DNA from 4 places in the Halorhodospira sp. 9628 genome. Region 4 is predicted to be linked to each of the others. Evidence: predicted binding sites of a transcription regulator. Region 4 holds the regulator's gene; each other region holds the start of a gene.

Region 1 (3,190 bases), on a different contig from region 4:
CGCCGAGCAGCACCACCTTGGTGCGCAGCGGCATCGGTTCCGGCTCCAGGGTGACCGTGGTCCAGAAGCCGTGGACCTGCTCCAAGGACTCGATGCGCACCTCGCCGGCGGAGAGCGTCCGTTTGAGCGATGGCCAGGCCAGCGGCTGGGTGAGGATGCGGTGGGCATCGACGATCAGATAGCCGCCGTTGGCCTGGTGCAGCGAGCCGGGGCGGATCAGGTTGAAGTCGGTGAGCAGCGCCCCCTGGTGCACGTGATGCTCCGTGCGGCCCACCAGCCGTTGGTGGGTGGGCATGTCCTCGTAGACCACCGGCGCGCCGTCGGCCGGGTCGTGGGCGAGCAGCAGGTTGGCCCGGTAGCGGCCGAGGATGTACTCCACGTGGTCTTGCTCGCCGGAGCGGAAGGCGTCCACGTGCTCGATGATGTCGTTGCGGACGGCGTCCAGGTGGGCGGCGGCCAACGGCAGCTCGCCGTAGCGCTGGCGCAGCTCCTGGATGCGCTGGCCGACCGCGAGCAGGGTCATCTCCTCATTGAGCTTGCGGACCTGCTCCTGGATCTCCTTGCGCCACTTGGGGATCTGCTTGACCACCGCCTGCAGCCGCTCCTGCAGGAACTCGATGGCCTCCTGATAGCGCCGGCGCTCCTCCTCGGGCAGCTGCTGGAACTGCTCCGGCTCGATCACCTCGCCCTCCTTGACCGGGGCGAAGCTGAATCCCGAGGGGGTCTGCAGCAGCGTGACGTCGTACTGCTCCGCCTCCTTCTGGATCGCCTCGAAGGCCTCGCGCTGGCGGCGGTTGAGCTGCTGCTGCAGCTCCTGCAGCCGGTTCTGGTACTCGTCGCTTTCGAAGGTGGCCGGGATGGTGCTGCGCAGCTCCTCGATCAGCTGCTCCAGATCGTGGCGCCAGCGCGCCCCCTGGCCCGGCGGCAGGCGCAGCAGCCGCGGCCGCGTGGGCTCCTCGAAGTTGTTCAGGTAGCACCAGTCCGAGGGCGTCGCCTCGCGCGCGGCACGCTCGGCCAGCAGCCGATGGACCATCTCCAGCTTGCCGTCGCCCTCCGGCCCCATCACGAACAGATTGAAGCCCGAGGCGCGCATACTCGCGCCCAGATCCATCGCCTCCAGGGCCCGTTCCTGCCCGGGCGGGCGGTCCATGGCCGAGAGCTCCTCGGTGGTGCGGAAACCGAGCTGCTCCGGGTCACAGACCCGGTAGAGGCGCTCCAGTGAAAGGGGCTCGGGTGCAGCCATGCTCATCTCCCATCCCTGCCGTCATTGATGCGTAGCACCCTACCACTGGTAAGACCCCAGGCGGCCTAGACGACTCCGCCCAGGCTGCAGCGACCACCAACCGTCCATCCAGACGGGTTCGCTTAGGCAAATGTGTCAATGATTCTTACACCGATTCCATTTTTCCCAACATGGAAATCGACAACGCTTTGAAATAAAAAAAGAAGAAAAATCGGCACGAGGCTTGCTCGTAGTCCGGTGCCGACGCCGTCACGACGCTTCCAAGCGCACTCGGGCAACCAGCGTCGGCAGGTCTCGCAATGGCAGCCAAGGGTCACGCCAATCACATTATGGGGTGTCATCATGAACAAGATTCGATCCGCACTATCCGCATCACTGCTGGCAGTGGCTGTAGGGGTACCCATGCATGCCGCTGCCGATCCTATTCCTGTTGACCTGGAGCTGGTGCTAGCGGTGGATGTCTCCGGCAGCGTCAACGCCCCCCGCTATCAAGCACAAAAGACCGGCTATATTGAGGCGTTCCGCAATCCGCTGGTCCACAGCGCCATCGGCAGTGGCGTTATCGGCTCTATCGCCACGACCTACATGGAGTGGTCAGGAGCGACCCAGCAGTCGCAGCAGGTCGGCTGGACACAAATTGGCTCAGCAGCGGAGGCCAACGCCTTTGCCGACACCATCGAGGCGACAACCAGGGCCTTCAGTGACTTGACCGGCATCTCACAAGCCATCGACTGGTCAGTTGACTCCATCCAAAACAATGACTTCGCAGGCACGCGACAGATCATTGATATCTCCGGCGATGGCACCGACAACACTTCCGGCGACCCCGCAGATGCGCGAGACGACGCCGTAGCCGCAGGAATGACCATCAATGGCATCGCTATTGAGGAGGTCACCAGCATCAGCCTCACCGATTACTTCGCAAACAACGTCATCGGCGGTGACAGCAGCTTCGTTTTGACTGCCGATACCTTCGAGGACTTCGAAGATGCCATTCTGTTAAAGCTTCAGCGCGAAATCGACCCCAACGGAGTACCGGTACCCGGCACCGCGGCGCTCTTCGGCCTAGGGTTGGTGCTGCTTGCCGGTGGCGGGCGTTTCAGCCGCCGGATTGCAGGTGCTCCGGCACAGAGACCTACGGTAATGGCCTAACTAACCAGGAAAAGAGGGTGAACCGACGGCCGGGACCTTTCCCGGCCGTTGCCAACTGCGGTTCGACGGTCCGCGCGCATTGGGAGGGGTAGCATGAATCAGCACCGAAGGAGATCGGAACATTGCGCAAGATCCGTTGTCGGGATCGTCGCACTGCTGCTTTTCGGGGCCGTGACGGGCTGCGGGCCAACCCAGATGAGCGAAGAGGAACATTTGGAGCGTGCCGCCCATTACCAAGCTGAAGGCAACCCCGAAGCCGAAGCCATCGAACTGCGTAGCGCGCTTCGGCAAAACCCCGAAAACATTGATGCTCACCACCGGCTCGGGGTTATCTATTTGAGCTTGGGGCGCACCGAGGACGCCATCCGCGCCTTGGAGCGAGCCCAGGAGAGATCCGGCGGGGATGTGGACGACGAGATCCGCTTGGATTTGGGGCGCGCCTACTGGCAAGCGCGCCGCGCTGAGGACACGCTGCAAACCGTGAACACCTCCTTCAGCGCGGCTGAGCACCACTTGGACGCGGCACTGCTACGCGGTCACGCCCTCGCCTCCGAGAACCGCATTATGGAAGCAGAAGCGGCGTATCGTCAGGCATTGCGGAACGACCCTGAACGCCTCAGCGCTATGGTCGGGGTGGCCCGCATGCGGGCCATATCGGGGGACAAGGCGGAAGCTCGAAAACTCGTTAAGTCGGCGCTCGAGCACGACGAGAGCTATGGGCCGGCGTGGAGACTGCTTGGCGAACTAGAGCAGTCCACCAACCCCAATGCCGCCGAGGCAGCCTTTACCCGCAGC
Region 2 (3,190 bases), on a different contig from region 4:
GCGCGGCGACAGGCCGATAACCTCGGTGGCCCGCTCCAGCGTCGCCTCGGCCTCTGGCACCAGTGCGCAGGCCGATTCGAGGGCCTCTCCGGCCAGTTCGGCAGCGATCACCCCGGAGCGCTGCCGCCGCCGCTCACGGGCCCGAGCCACCCGTTCGGCCACCACACCGCTCGGCTCGGCCGCCGGCGCGGCGGTCAGTTCCCGGGCACTGAGCCGCGGCACCTCCACGGCGATGTCGAAGCGATCCAGCAGGGGGCCGGTCATCCGGTCGCGGTAACGCGCCACCTGTTCCGGCGTACAGCGACACACCCCGCGCGGATCGCCGTGGTAGCCGCAGGGGCAGGGGTTCATCGCCGCGACCAGCTGGAACGCCGCCGGGTAGGTCACCCGGGCGTTGCTGCGGGCGATACTCACCTGCCGGGCCTGTAGGGGCTCGCGCAGCGCCTCCAGGGCGTTGCGCGGCAGCTCCGGGAATTCGTCGAGGAAGAGCACACCGCGGTGGGCCAGGGAGACCTCGCCGGGACGCGGCGGCTGCCCGCCACCGATCAGGGCGGCGGCGGAGACGGTGTGGTGCGGAGCGCGAAAGGCCGGCACCCGCCAGGTGGCCGGATCCACCCCCGCGCCGCTGACCGAGCGCACCGCGGCCGCCTCCAGCGCCTCGGCCTCCGGCAGCGGCGGCAGCAAACCCGGCAACCGCTCGGCGAGCATGCTCTTGCCGGTGCCCGGCGGCCCGCTGAGCAGCAGGTTGTGGCCGCCGGCGGCGGCCACCTCCAGCGCCCGGCGCGGTCCGGCCTGACCGCGGACCTCGGCCAGATCCGGACCCCGGGGCCGCTGCTCGGCCGCCGCTGCCGACCCCACCGGGGGCAGTGGATCACGGCCGTCCAGGTGGTCGAGGACCGCCAGCAGCCGCTGCGCGGCTATTGCCCCCTGCGGATGGACCAGGGCGGCCTCGGCGCCGTCGCCGACGGGGATGATCAGCCGCCGGCCGGCGTCGCGGGCGGCGCGGGCCGCCGGCAGGGTCGCACCCACCTCACGGAGCTCGCCGCCGAGGGCCAGCTCGCCGATGAACTCCAGCGAATCGAGCTCGCCGTGGACCTGCCCCGAGGCGGCCAGGACGCCGACGGCGATGGCTAGATCGAACCGGCCCCCGCCCTTGGGCAGGTCCGCGGGGGCCAGATTGACGGTGACGCGGCCGACGGGGAACTGCAGGCCGCTGTTGATGATGGCGCTGCGGACCCGGTCCCGGGCCTCGCGCACCTCGGCCCGCGGCAGGCCGACAAGTGAGAACGCAGGCAGCCCCGGCGCCAGGTGGACCTCCACCCGGACCTCGGGGGCCGACACGCCGAGCGCCGCCCGCGCCCGGGTTACAGCCAGTGCCATGGAACCCTCCCTGGTTCGTGGGGCACACGCGACGGTCAGCGGGGCATAGCGCCCCGCCGGTTAGCCGTCGCTGCCGCCGGCAGGACCGCCCGGGCCACCGCCCTGGGCCTTCTCCAGCTCGGCAACGCGGCGGTTGAGTTCCTCGAGCTGGGCCCGGGTCCGTGCCAGAACCTTGGCCTGGGCGTCGAACTCCTCGCGGGTCACCAGATCCAGCCGCGAGAAGCCGGCCTGCAGCGAGGCGCGGACGTTCTTCTCCACCTCGTCGTGGAACTCGCGCACGCCGGCCGGCAGGCTTGCCGTGAGCTTCTGCGCCAGTTCGTCGATGGTTTTCTGATCGATCATCGCCTTTCCAACCCTGTGGTCACGCACCGAAACCGTGCAGCGGCGCCATTTCCGCCCCCGACTGGTGCAGGGGTCACCGGGCCGCCGGTCTGTTCCCCCCGGTGTGGCGCGGTTTCGCCGTCGCCCCGGGGCCCTGGCACGCCTCCTGCAACATCCCTGATGACCGCAGCCGCATCCACTCGCCGCTGCGGCTCCGTACAACGCGTACAACGAGGACGACGCTCATGAAATTGGTAACGGCAATCATCAAGCCTTTCAAGCTCGATGACGTCCGCGAAGCGCTCTCCGCCATCGGGGTCCAAGGTATCACGGTCACCGAGGTGAAGGGCTTCGGGCGTCAGAAGGGACACACCGAACTCTACCGCGGTGCCGAGTACGTGGTCGACTTCCTGCCCAAGATGAAGCTGGAGATCGCCATCGACGACAGTCTAGTGGACCGCGCCTGTGACGCCATCCGCCAGGCCGCGAACAGCGGCAAGATCGGCGACGGCAAGATCTTCGTCTTCGACGTCGAGCAGGCCATCCGCATCCGCACCGGCGATACCGGCACGGACGCGCTGTAACCGGCCCGCCCCCACTCAACGCAGAGGACCTGAACCATGGAAGACGTAGTCGAACTTGCCTACGCCCTCGATACTTTCTACTTCCTGCTCTCGGGCGCACTGGTCATGTGGATGGCCGCCGGGTTCACCATGCTCGAGGCCGGGATGGTGCGCGCCAAGAACACCACGGAGATCCTGACCAAGAACATCGGGCTCTACTCCATCGCCGTGATCATGTACATGCTCATCGGCTGGAACCTGATGTACGAGAGTTCGGGCAGTCTGCTGCCCACCTTCAGCTTCCTGCTGCCTGCCAGCGAGCCGGTCACCGCCGAGATGGCGCGCAGCGGCGAGGCGACGGAGTCCTACTTCTCGGACTTCTTCTTCCAGGTGGTCTTCGTGGCCACGGCCATGTCCATCGTCTCGGGTGCCGTGGCCGAGCGGATGAAGCTCTGGTCCTTCCTGATCTTCGCCGTGGTGCTCACTGGCTTCATCTACCCGATCCAGGGGCTGTGGAGCTGGGGCGGCGGCTTCCTCGACCAGATGGGGTTCTCGGACTTCGCCGGCTCGGCCATCGTCCACATGGCGGGTGCCTCGGCAGCCCTGGCCGGTGTCCTGGTCCTGGGTGCGCGTAAGGGCAAGTACGGCCCCCGCGGCGAGGTGCGGGCCATCCCCGGCGCCAACCTGCCCCTGGCTACCCTGGGCACCTTCATCCTCTGGCTTGGCTGGTTCGGGTTCAACGGCGGCTCGGAGCTGTCGGTCTCGTCGGCGGGTGCGGCCAACGCGGTGGCGACGATCTTCATGAACACCAACCTGGCCGCCGCCGGCGGTGTCGTCGCCGCCCTGCTTCTGGCCCGCGCCCTGTTTGGCAAGGCCGACCTGACCATGGCCCTCAACGGCGCCATCGCCGGTCTGGTCTCGATCAC
Region 3 (3,190 bases), on a different contig from region 4:
GACCTCCACATGCTCGCCGCCGACCTGCTGGGTGATCATGGCCATGTTGGTGGTGGTCGCGGCCACCTGCAGCCGCTCCGCCGCGGCGGGGCCGGCGGCGAGGGCGGTGGCGAGGACCGCGGTGGCAAGGATGCGCTTGAACATCATTCGACTCCCTCTGCGTTTGCGGCGCGGCGCGCTCAGAACGGATGGGCGCCGTGGGCGCCGAGGCTCAGGTTGTACTGGAGCATCGCCTGCCAGGCGTCTTCCCCGTGGTCGTGTCCGTGCCCATGCCCATGCCCAGCGCCACCGGCGAAGTCGGAGTAGTTGACCTGAGCCCGGATGTACGAGAAGTGCGACGGGTAGAAGGTCACGTTGGCCGCGTAACGGTAGCTGGTGTCTAGGGCCTCGATCTCATCGTGCCCGAAGGCGTCGTTGGTGATGCCCAGGGCTTCGGCGCGCAGGCCGGTCCGCCAGCGCGGGGCGATGCCGTAGACCGCCTGGAGATAGAGGCCGTCCTGCTTGCTGGTGCCGGCGTATTCGAAATCTCCGTCGTCATAAAAGTCGGCTTCGATGTTCCGGTAGAAGTACTCGCCCTGTACGGTCCAGTCGCCCTGGCCCTTATAACCACCGGCGTCGTAGCGATAGATCGCGTCGAGGCCGGCGAACCAGCTGTCGCCGTCCCAGGCGTCCTCGTCGTCGTCGATATCGCCCTTCTGGAAGGCACGGGCGTAGCCTGCGGATGCCCCAAACTGCGCGTTGTGATTGTAACCGAGGTTCGGTCCCCACTTGGCGAAGGCGGTCCCGAGGCGCGGGCCGGAGACATCGTCGAAGCCGTGGTCGTGCCCCTCGTACGGGGCGATTCCGCTGCTCTCACCTTGCAGAGTCTCGACACCGAACTTCAGGTAGGTGCGGGTGGGCGCCAGCCAGTTGAGCTGCACGCCGGTCTCTTGGATGCCGTGGTCGCCGAAGAGGTGCTCGCTGACCAGCGGGCGGTCCACGAAGTCCCACTCGTGGGGGTGCTGGCTGTTGATGTAGCCGATGTCGGAGAGGAAGCGGCCGGCCTTCACCTGCAGGCCCCAGGGCAGGCTGCGGGTGGTGAAGTACGCCTCCTCCAGGTCGATGTGGTCGGTGCCCTCGATGACCAGCATCGCGAAGGCGTCGAAATACGGGTCCACCGAGGCCTCGAAGGCGATCTCCGTCTCGCGCAGCTGGAAGCCGTCCTCGATCCCGTGGGCGTGGTCGTGGCCGTGACCGTGGCTGTGGCCCATGCCGAAGCCGCCGGGGTCATCGACGTGGCCGGAGAACTCGTTGCCGTACACGCCGTCCAAGATCACGGAGATGGACGGGTTCATCAGTGTGCCGGCGCCGATCTGCTCGCTGGAGGCGGTGGCCCGCTGCATCGGGCCGGGGTCGGCGCTGACGGTGGGTTCCGGTCCCTGCTCGACGGTGGGTTCGTCGGTGGGCGACTGGGCGTGGGCACTGCCGAGCAGCAGGGCTGCGCCGCCCAGACCGGTGGCCAGCAGGGCCGATCGGCGCCATTGGGCGTGGTATCGTGACATGTTCGGGCTCCCCTGGATTGAGTGACGCGCCGGGCGGTTGTGGCCGCTGTCGCGCTGCTGTGGTCAAGTTCCCGGCGCTGGTGGCCGATAGCACAAGAGAGTCCACAGCGGCCGCCTCCGGCGTCCAGTGCAATCTAGTTGCAAATGCAACAAGGCGTCAACAGGCGTCGCCGGCGGGTGATGCGGTAGCATGGGGAGTCGGCAGCAGCAGCGCCGGCGTCACGGCACAGTCAGTGCATTGATAGGGCACGGGGAGGCATACCAGTGCCGAAGATTGTCTACATATTCATGGGGATCATGGCGTTGATGATGGTCGTGACCATGGGCACCGTGGGGGCCCTGGCGTTCGGCTACATCACGCCGCCGGGCATGCATGCGGACGCAGAGCCCGACCTGGGGGATCCGCAGTACCTCAAGCTGGAGCCGCCTTTGACCGTCAATTTCGAGCGGGGTCAGCGGATCAGCTACCTGCAGGCCGAGGTCGAGGTCATGGCGCGCACCGACCAGGCGCTCGAGGGCGTGGAGCGGCACATGCCGGTGATCCGCAACAACCTGCTGATGCTCTTCGCTGATCAGAGCTTCGAGGCGCTCAACACCCGGGCCGGGCGCGAGGATCTGCGGCACGCCTCGCTCGAGGAGATCAACGACATCCTCGATGAGCGCGGGATCGAGGGCGAGGTCGAAGCGGTCTACTTCACCAGTTTCGTAATGCAGTAGCGGGCGGTCGTCATGTCGCAGCAGGATATCCTCAGCCAGGACGAGATCGACGCGCTCCTCCACGGGATCGACGACGGCGACGTCGACACCGAGGACGAAGAGGATACCGGCGAACTCCGGCCGTACACCTTTACCGCCGAGGAGCGCATCGTCCGGGGCCGGATGCCGACCCTGGAGATGATCAACGAGCGCTTCGGGCGGCTGTTTCGCATCGGCCTGTTCAACATGCTCCGCCGCACGCCGGAGGTCTCGGTCACCGGCGTGGAGATGATGAAGTTCGGCGAGTACGTCCACACCCTGTTCGTCCCCACCAGCCTGAACATCATCCGCGTGCCGCCGCTGCGCGGCTCCGGTCTGTTCGTGATCGACCCCAAGCTGGTCTTCCTGGTGGTGGACAACTTCTTCGGCGGCGGCGGGCACTTCTACCTCAAGGTGGAGGGGCGCGAGTTCACGCCCACCGAGCAGCGGGTTATCCGGCTGATGCTCGATCAGGCCTTCGATGACCTGCGCGAGGCGTGGAACCCGGTGCTCGGCGTGGACTTCGAGTACGTGAACATGGAGGTCAACCCGCAGTTCGCCAACATCGTCAGCCCCACCGAGGTGGTCGTCGTGAGCAAGTTCCACGTCGAGCTCGACGGCGGCGGTGGCGACATCCACGTGACCCTGCCGTACACCATGGTCGAGCCGATCCGCGAGATCCTCGACGCCGGCGTGCAGTCCGATCGCAACGACGTCGATGACCGCTGGGCCAAGGCGCTGCGCGAAGAGATGAAGACCGCTCCGGTGACCATGCACAGTACCCTGGCGCGCTCGGAGATCACCCTGCGCGATCTGATGCACCTCAAGGCCGGGGATGTGATCCCCATCGAGATGCCCGAGCGGGTGGTGGTCGAGGTCGAGGAGGTGCCGGTCTTCTACGGTACCTATGGGGT
Region 4 (3,190 bases):
GACCTGGAGGGGCAGGTCATGAAGGCCCGCGGCGCCGAGGGGCAGCGGGCGCGGACCATCCTGTATCCGGCACGGCGCGAGGAGGAATGACCCGTTGGTGACGCTGCGCGCGGAGGGGCTGAGCAAGCGCTATCGCGGCCGCACCGTGGTCAACGGCGCGGGGCTGGAGGTCGCCGACGGTGAGATCGTCGGCCTGCTCGGCCCCAACGGGGCCGGCAAGACCACGTGCTTTTACATGGTCGTCGGCCTGGTGCAGGCCGACGAGGGGCGAATCACCCTGGAAGGCGACGACCTCACCCGGTTGCCCATTCACGCCCGGGCCCGATTGGGCATCGGCTACCTCCCCCAGGAACCCTCGGTCTTTCGTAAACTGAGCGTTGCGGATAACGTACGGGCCATCCTGCAGCTGCGCGACGACCTGGACGGCACTGAGCGCGAGCAGGAGCTGGATCGCCTGCTCGAGGAGTTCGGCGTGACCCACGTGCGCGACTCCCCGGGGATCGCCCTGTCCGGGGGCGAGCGCCGGCGCGTGGAGATCGCCCGCGCCCTCGCGGCGAATCCGCGGTTCATACTGCTTGATGAGCCATTCGCCGGGGTCGACCCCATCTCGGTGGGCGAGATCCAGCGGATCGTCCGCCAGCTGGCGCAACGGGGTATCGGCGTGCTGATCACCGACCATAACGTGCGCGAGACGCTGGGCATCGTGCAACGCGCCTACATCCTCAGTGACGGCGAGGTGCTGGCCGCCGGGGACGCCGAGAGCGTGCTGGCCAACCCGCGGGTACGCGAGGTGTACCTGGGCGAGGACTTCCGCCTGTGAGTGACGGACTACGGATGCTTCAAGCACAACGGACACGGCCATGAAGCAGTCGCTTCAGCTACGCATCGGTCAGCAGCTGACCATGACCCCGCAGCTGCAGCAGGCCATCCGGCTGCTGCAGCTCTCCAGCCTGGAGCTGCGCACCGAGATCCAGCAGGCCCTGGAGTCGAACTTCATGCTCGAGCTCGATGAGGAGGCCGAGCCCGGGCAGGAGCAGGAGCAGCAGGAAACGGAACCCCACGAGGACGAGGCACCGGCCAGCGAACCCGCCGGCGAGGACATCCCCGAAGACCTGCCCCTGGACACCTCCTGGGACGACATCTACGACGGCAGCACGGCACTGAGCGCCCCCGGCGACGAGGGTGCGCAGCGCGACACCCTCGACAACCGGCCGGCCGCCTCCGACAGCCTCCAGCAGCACCTGCACGCGCAGATCGAGCTCGAGGCCTTCTCCGCCCGGGAGCGCTCCATCGCCGAGGTCATCGTCGACGCCGTCGGCGACGACGGCTACCTGACCCAGAGCACCGAGGATCTGCTGGCCGGCTGTCCGGCCGACGAGCAAGTCAGCGCCGAGGAGCTAGAGGCGGTCCTGCAGCGTGTCCAGCGGCTCGACCCGACCGGCGTTGCCGCCCGCGACCCTCAGGAAGCGCTGTGCGTCCAGCTCGAGCAGCTTCCCGAGGACACGCCCTGGCGTGCGGAGGCGCAGCACGCCCTCCTCCACCACCTGGAGCTCATCGCCGAACGCCGCCATGACGACCTGGGCCGCGCCCTGGGGGTCGGCGAAGATGCCCTCGGCGGCATCCTCGGTCTGATCCAGAGCCTCGATCCACGCCCGGGCTCGCAGATCAGCGACACAACCCCGGACTACATCATCCCCGATGTCCTCGTCGTGCGCCGCGACGGCGTCTGGCAGGTGGAACTCAACGGCGAGACCGCCCCCCGCTTGCGCGTCAACGCGTATTACGCCAGCCTGATCCGCAGAGCGGACCGCAGCGCGGACAACCACTGCCTCCGCAACCATCTCCAAGAGGCGCGCTGGCTGATCAAGAGCCTGCGCAGCAGGAACGAGACCTTGCTGAAAGTGGCCAGCGCCATCGTAGAGCGGCAACAGGGGTTCCTCGACCACGGCGAGGAGGCGATGCAACCACTGGTTCTGCGCGAGATCGCCGAGGCGGTGGAGATGCACGAGTCCACCATCTCCCGCATCACCACCAACAAGTACATGCACACCCCGCGGGGCACCTTCGAGTTCAAGTACTTTTTCTCGAGCCACGTGCAGACCAGCGACGGCGGAGAGGCTTCGGCGACGGCGATCCGGGCGCGGATCCGCCGGCTGATCGCCGAGGAGGATCGGGCAAAACCGCTGAGTGACAGCGCGATTGCGCGTATCCTTCATGAGGAGGGGATCCAGGTGGCGCGTCGGACGGTCGCCAAGTACCGGGAGTCCCTGTCCATCGCATCGTCGGCGGAGCGCAGGGAGGCCCGGGGGCGCTGAGGCCCCCGGCTCCGCCGGCGGCAAAGGGGTTCAGGAGGCGGTATGCAGATCAAGCTCAGTGGGCATCATGTCGAGATCACCCCGGCCCTCCGGGCGCATGTGAACGAGAAGATGCAACGCATCCAGCGCCACTTCGACCACGTCATCGATACCGAGGTGATCCTCACGGTGGAGAAGAAGCAGCAGAAGGCCGAGTCGGTCATCCACATCGGGGGTGGCGGCGGGCGCGTTTTTGCCGATGCCATCGAGGAGGATCTCTATGCAGCCATTGACGTGCTCGTGGACAAGCTTGACCGTCAGGTCCTGAAACACAAAGAGAAGGCCGTCGATCAGCGACGGCAGGGCGCGTCCCTCAAGGCCAGCCTTTAAGGCGGCGGGACGCGGTTCAGCGGGCCAGCCGATCGGACACTCCATGGACATCGAGCAACTCATCACGCCGGAACGTGTTCGCTGCGAGAGCGGCATCGAGGACAAGGAGCAGGTGCTCCTGCGCATAGGCGAGCTGATCGGGGCCAGCGGCGACGGCCTCGACGCCCGGGAGATCAGCAACCGGTTGCTGGCCCGTGAGCGACTGGGCAGCACGGGCCTGGGGCACGGCGTCGCCGTGCCCCACGCCCGCATCGACGGGATCGACCGCGCCATCGGGGCCCTCATCCGCCTGGACCGGGGCATCGATTTCGACGCCTTCGACAAGGCACCGGTGGACCTGCTCTTCGCCCTCGTCGTACCCGAGCACTTCACCGACGAGCACCTGCAGATCCTCGCCAGCCTTGCCGAGATGTTCAGCGACAGCAGCCTGTGCGAGCGGCTGCGCCGCTCCTCGGACGGGGACGAGCTGCAGATGGCCCTGCGCGAATGGCAGTCGCACGCCGACC

Evidence for each region. Region 4 encodes sigma-54, which starts transcription at its own class of promoters, with help from an activator protein. Its sites were predicted from a motif close to TGGCANGNTNCNTGCTT; they were not measured.
Region 1: LRG10_RS00980 (DUF1194 domain-containing protein) is a predicted target of sigma-54. The motif match lies at 1,456-1,472, and genes of this name have one in related genera.
Region 2: LRG10_RS07250 (P-II family nitrogen regulator) is a predicted target of sigma-54. The motif match lies at 1,857-1,873, and genes of this name have one in related genera.
Region 3: fliL (flagellar basal body-associated FliL family protein) is a predicted target of sigma-54. The motif match lies at 1,764-1,780, and genes of this name have one in related genera.

Annotation. Positions count from the first base shown of each region.
Region 1 is NZ_JAJNRF010000001.1:217,118-220,307, reverse strand. Features, by position in the region: gene LRG10_RS00985 (Lon protease family protein) at 1-1,243, opposite strand, end outside; gene LRG10_RS00980 (DUF1194 domain-containing protein) at 1,586-2,395, shown strand; gene prsT (XrtA/PEP-CTERM system TPR-repeat protein PrsT) at 2,489-3,190, shown strand, end outside.
Region 2 is NZ_JAJNRF010000005.1:149,061-152,250, forward strand. Features, by position in the region: gene LRG10_RS07240 (YifB family Mg chelatase-like AAA ATPase) at 1-1,380, opposite strand, end outside; gene LRG10_RS07245 (accessory factor UbiK family protein) at 1,441-1,722, opposite strand; gene LRG10_RS07250 (P-II family nitrogen regulator) at 1,947-2,285, shown strand; gene LRG10_RS07255 (ammonium transporter) at 2,397-3,190, shown strand, end outside.
Region 3 is NZ_JAJNRF010000004.1:105,254-108,443, reverse strand. Features, by position in the region: gene LRG10_RS06065 (metal ABC transporter substrate-binding protein) at 1-144, opposite strand, end outside; gene LRG10_RS06060 (zinc-regulated TonB-dependent outer membrane receptor) at 180-1,541, opposite strand; gene fliL (flagellar basal body-associated FliL family protein) at 1,806-2,258, shown strand; partial or broken gene fliM (flagellar motor switch protein FliM) at 2,271-3,190, shown strand, end outside.
Region 4 is NZ_JAJNRF010000006.1:14,797-17,986, forward strand. Features, by position in the region: gene lptA (lipopolysaccharide transport periplasmic protein LptA) at 1-90, shown strand, start outside; gene lptB (LPS export ABC transporter ATP-binding protein) at 95-820, shown strand; gene LRG10_RS07575 (RNA polymerase factor sigma-54) at 861-2,315, shown strand; gene hpf (ribosome hibernation-promoting factor, HPF/YfiA family) at 2,358-2,684, shown strand; gene LRG10_RS07585 (PTS sugar transporter subunit IIA) at 2,728-3,190, shown strand, end outside; gene LRG10_RS07590 (HPr kinase/phosphorylase) at 3,171-3,190, shown strand, end outside.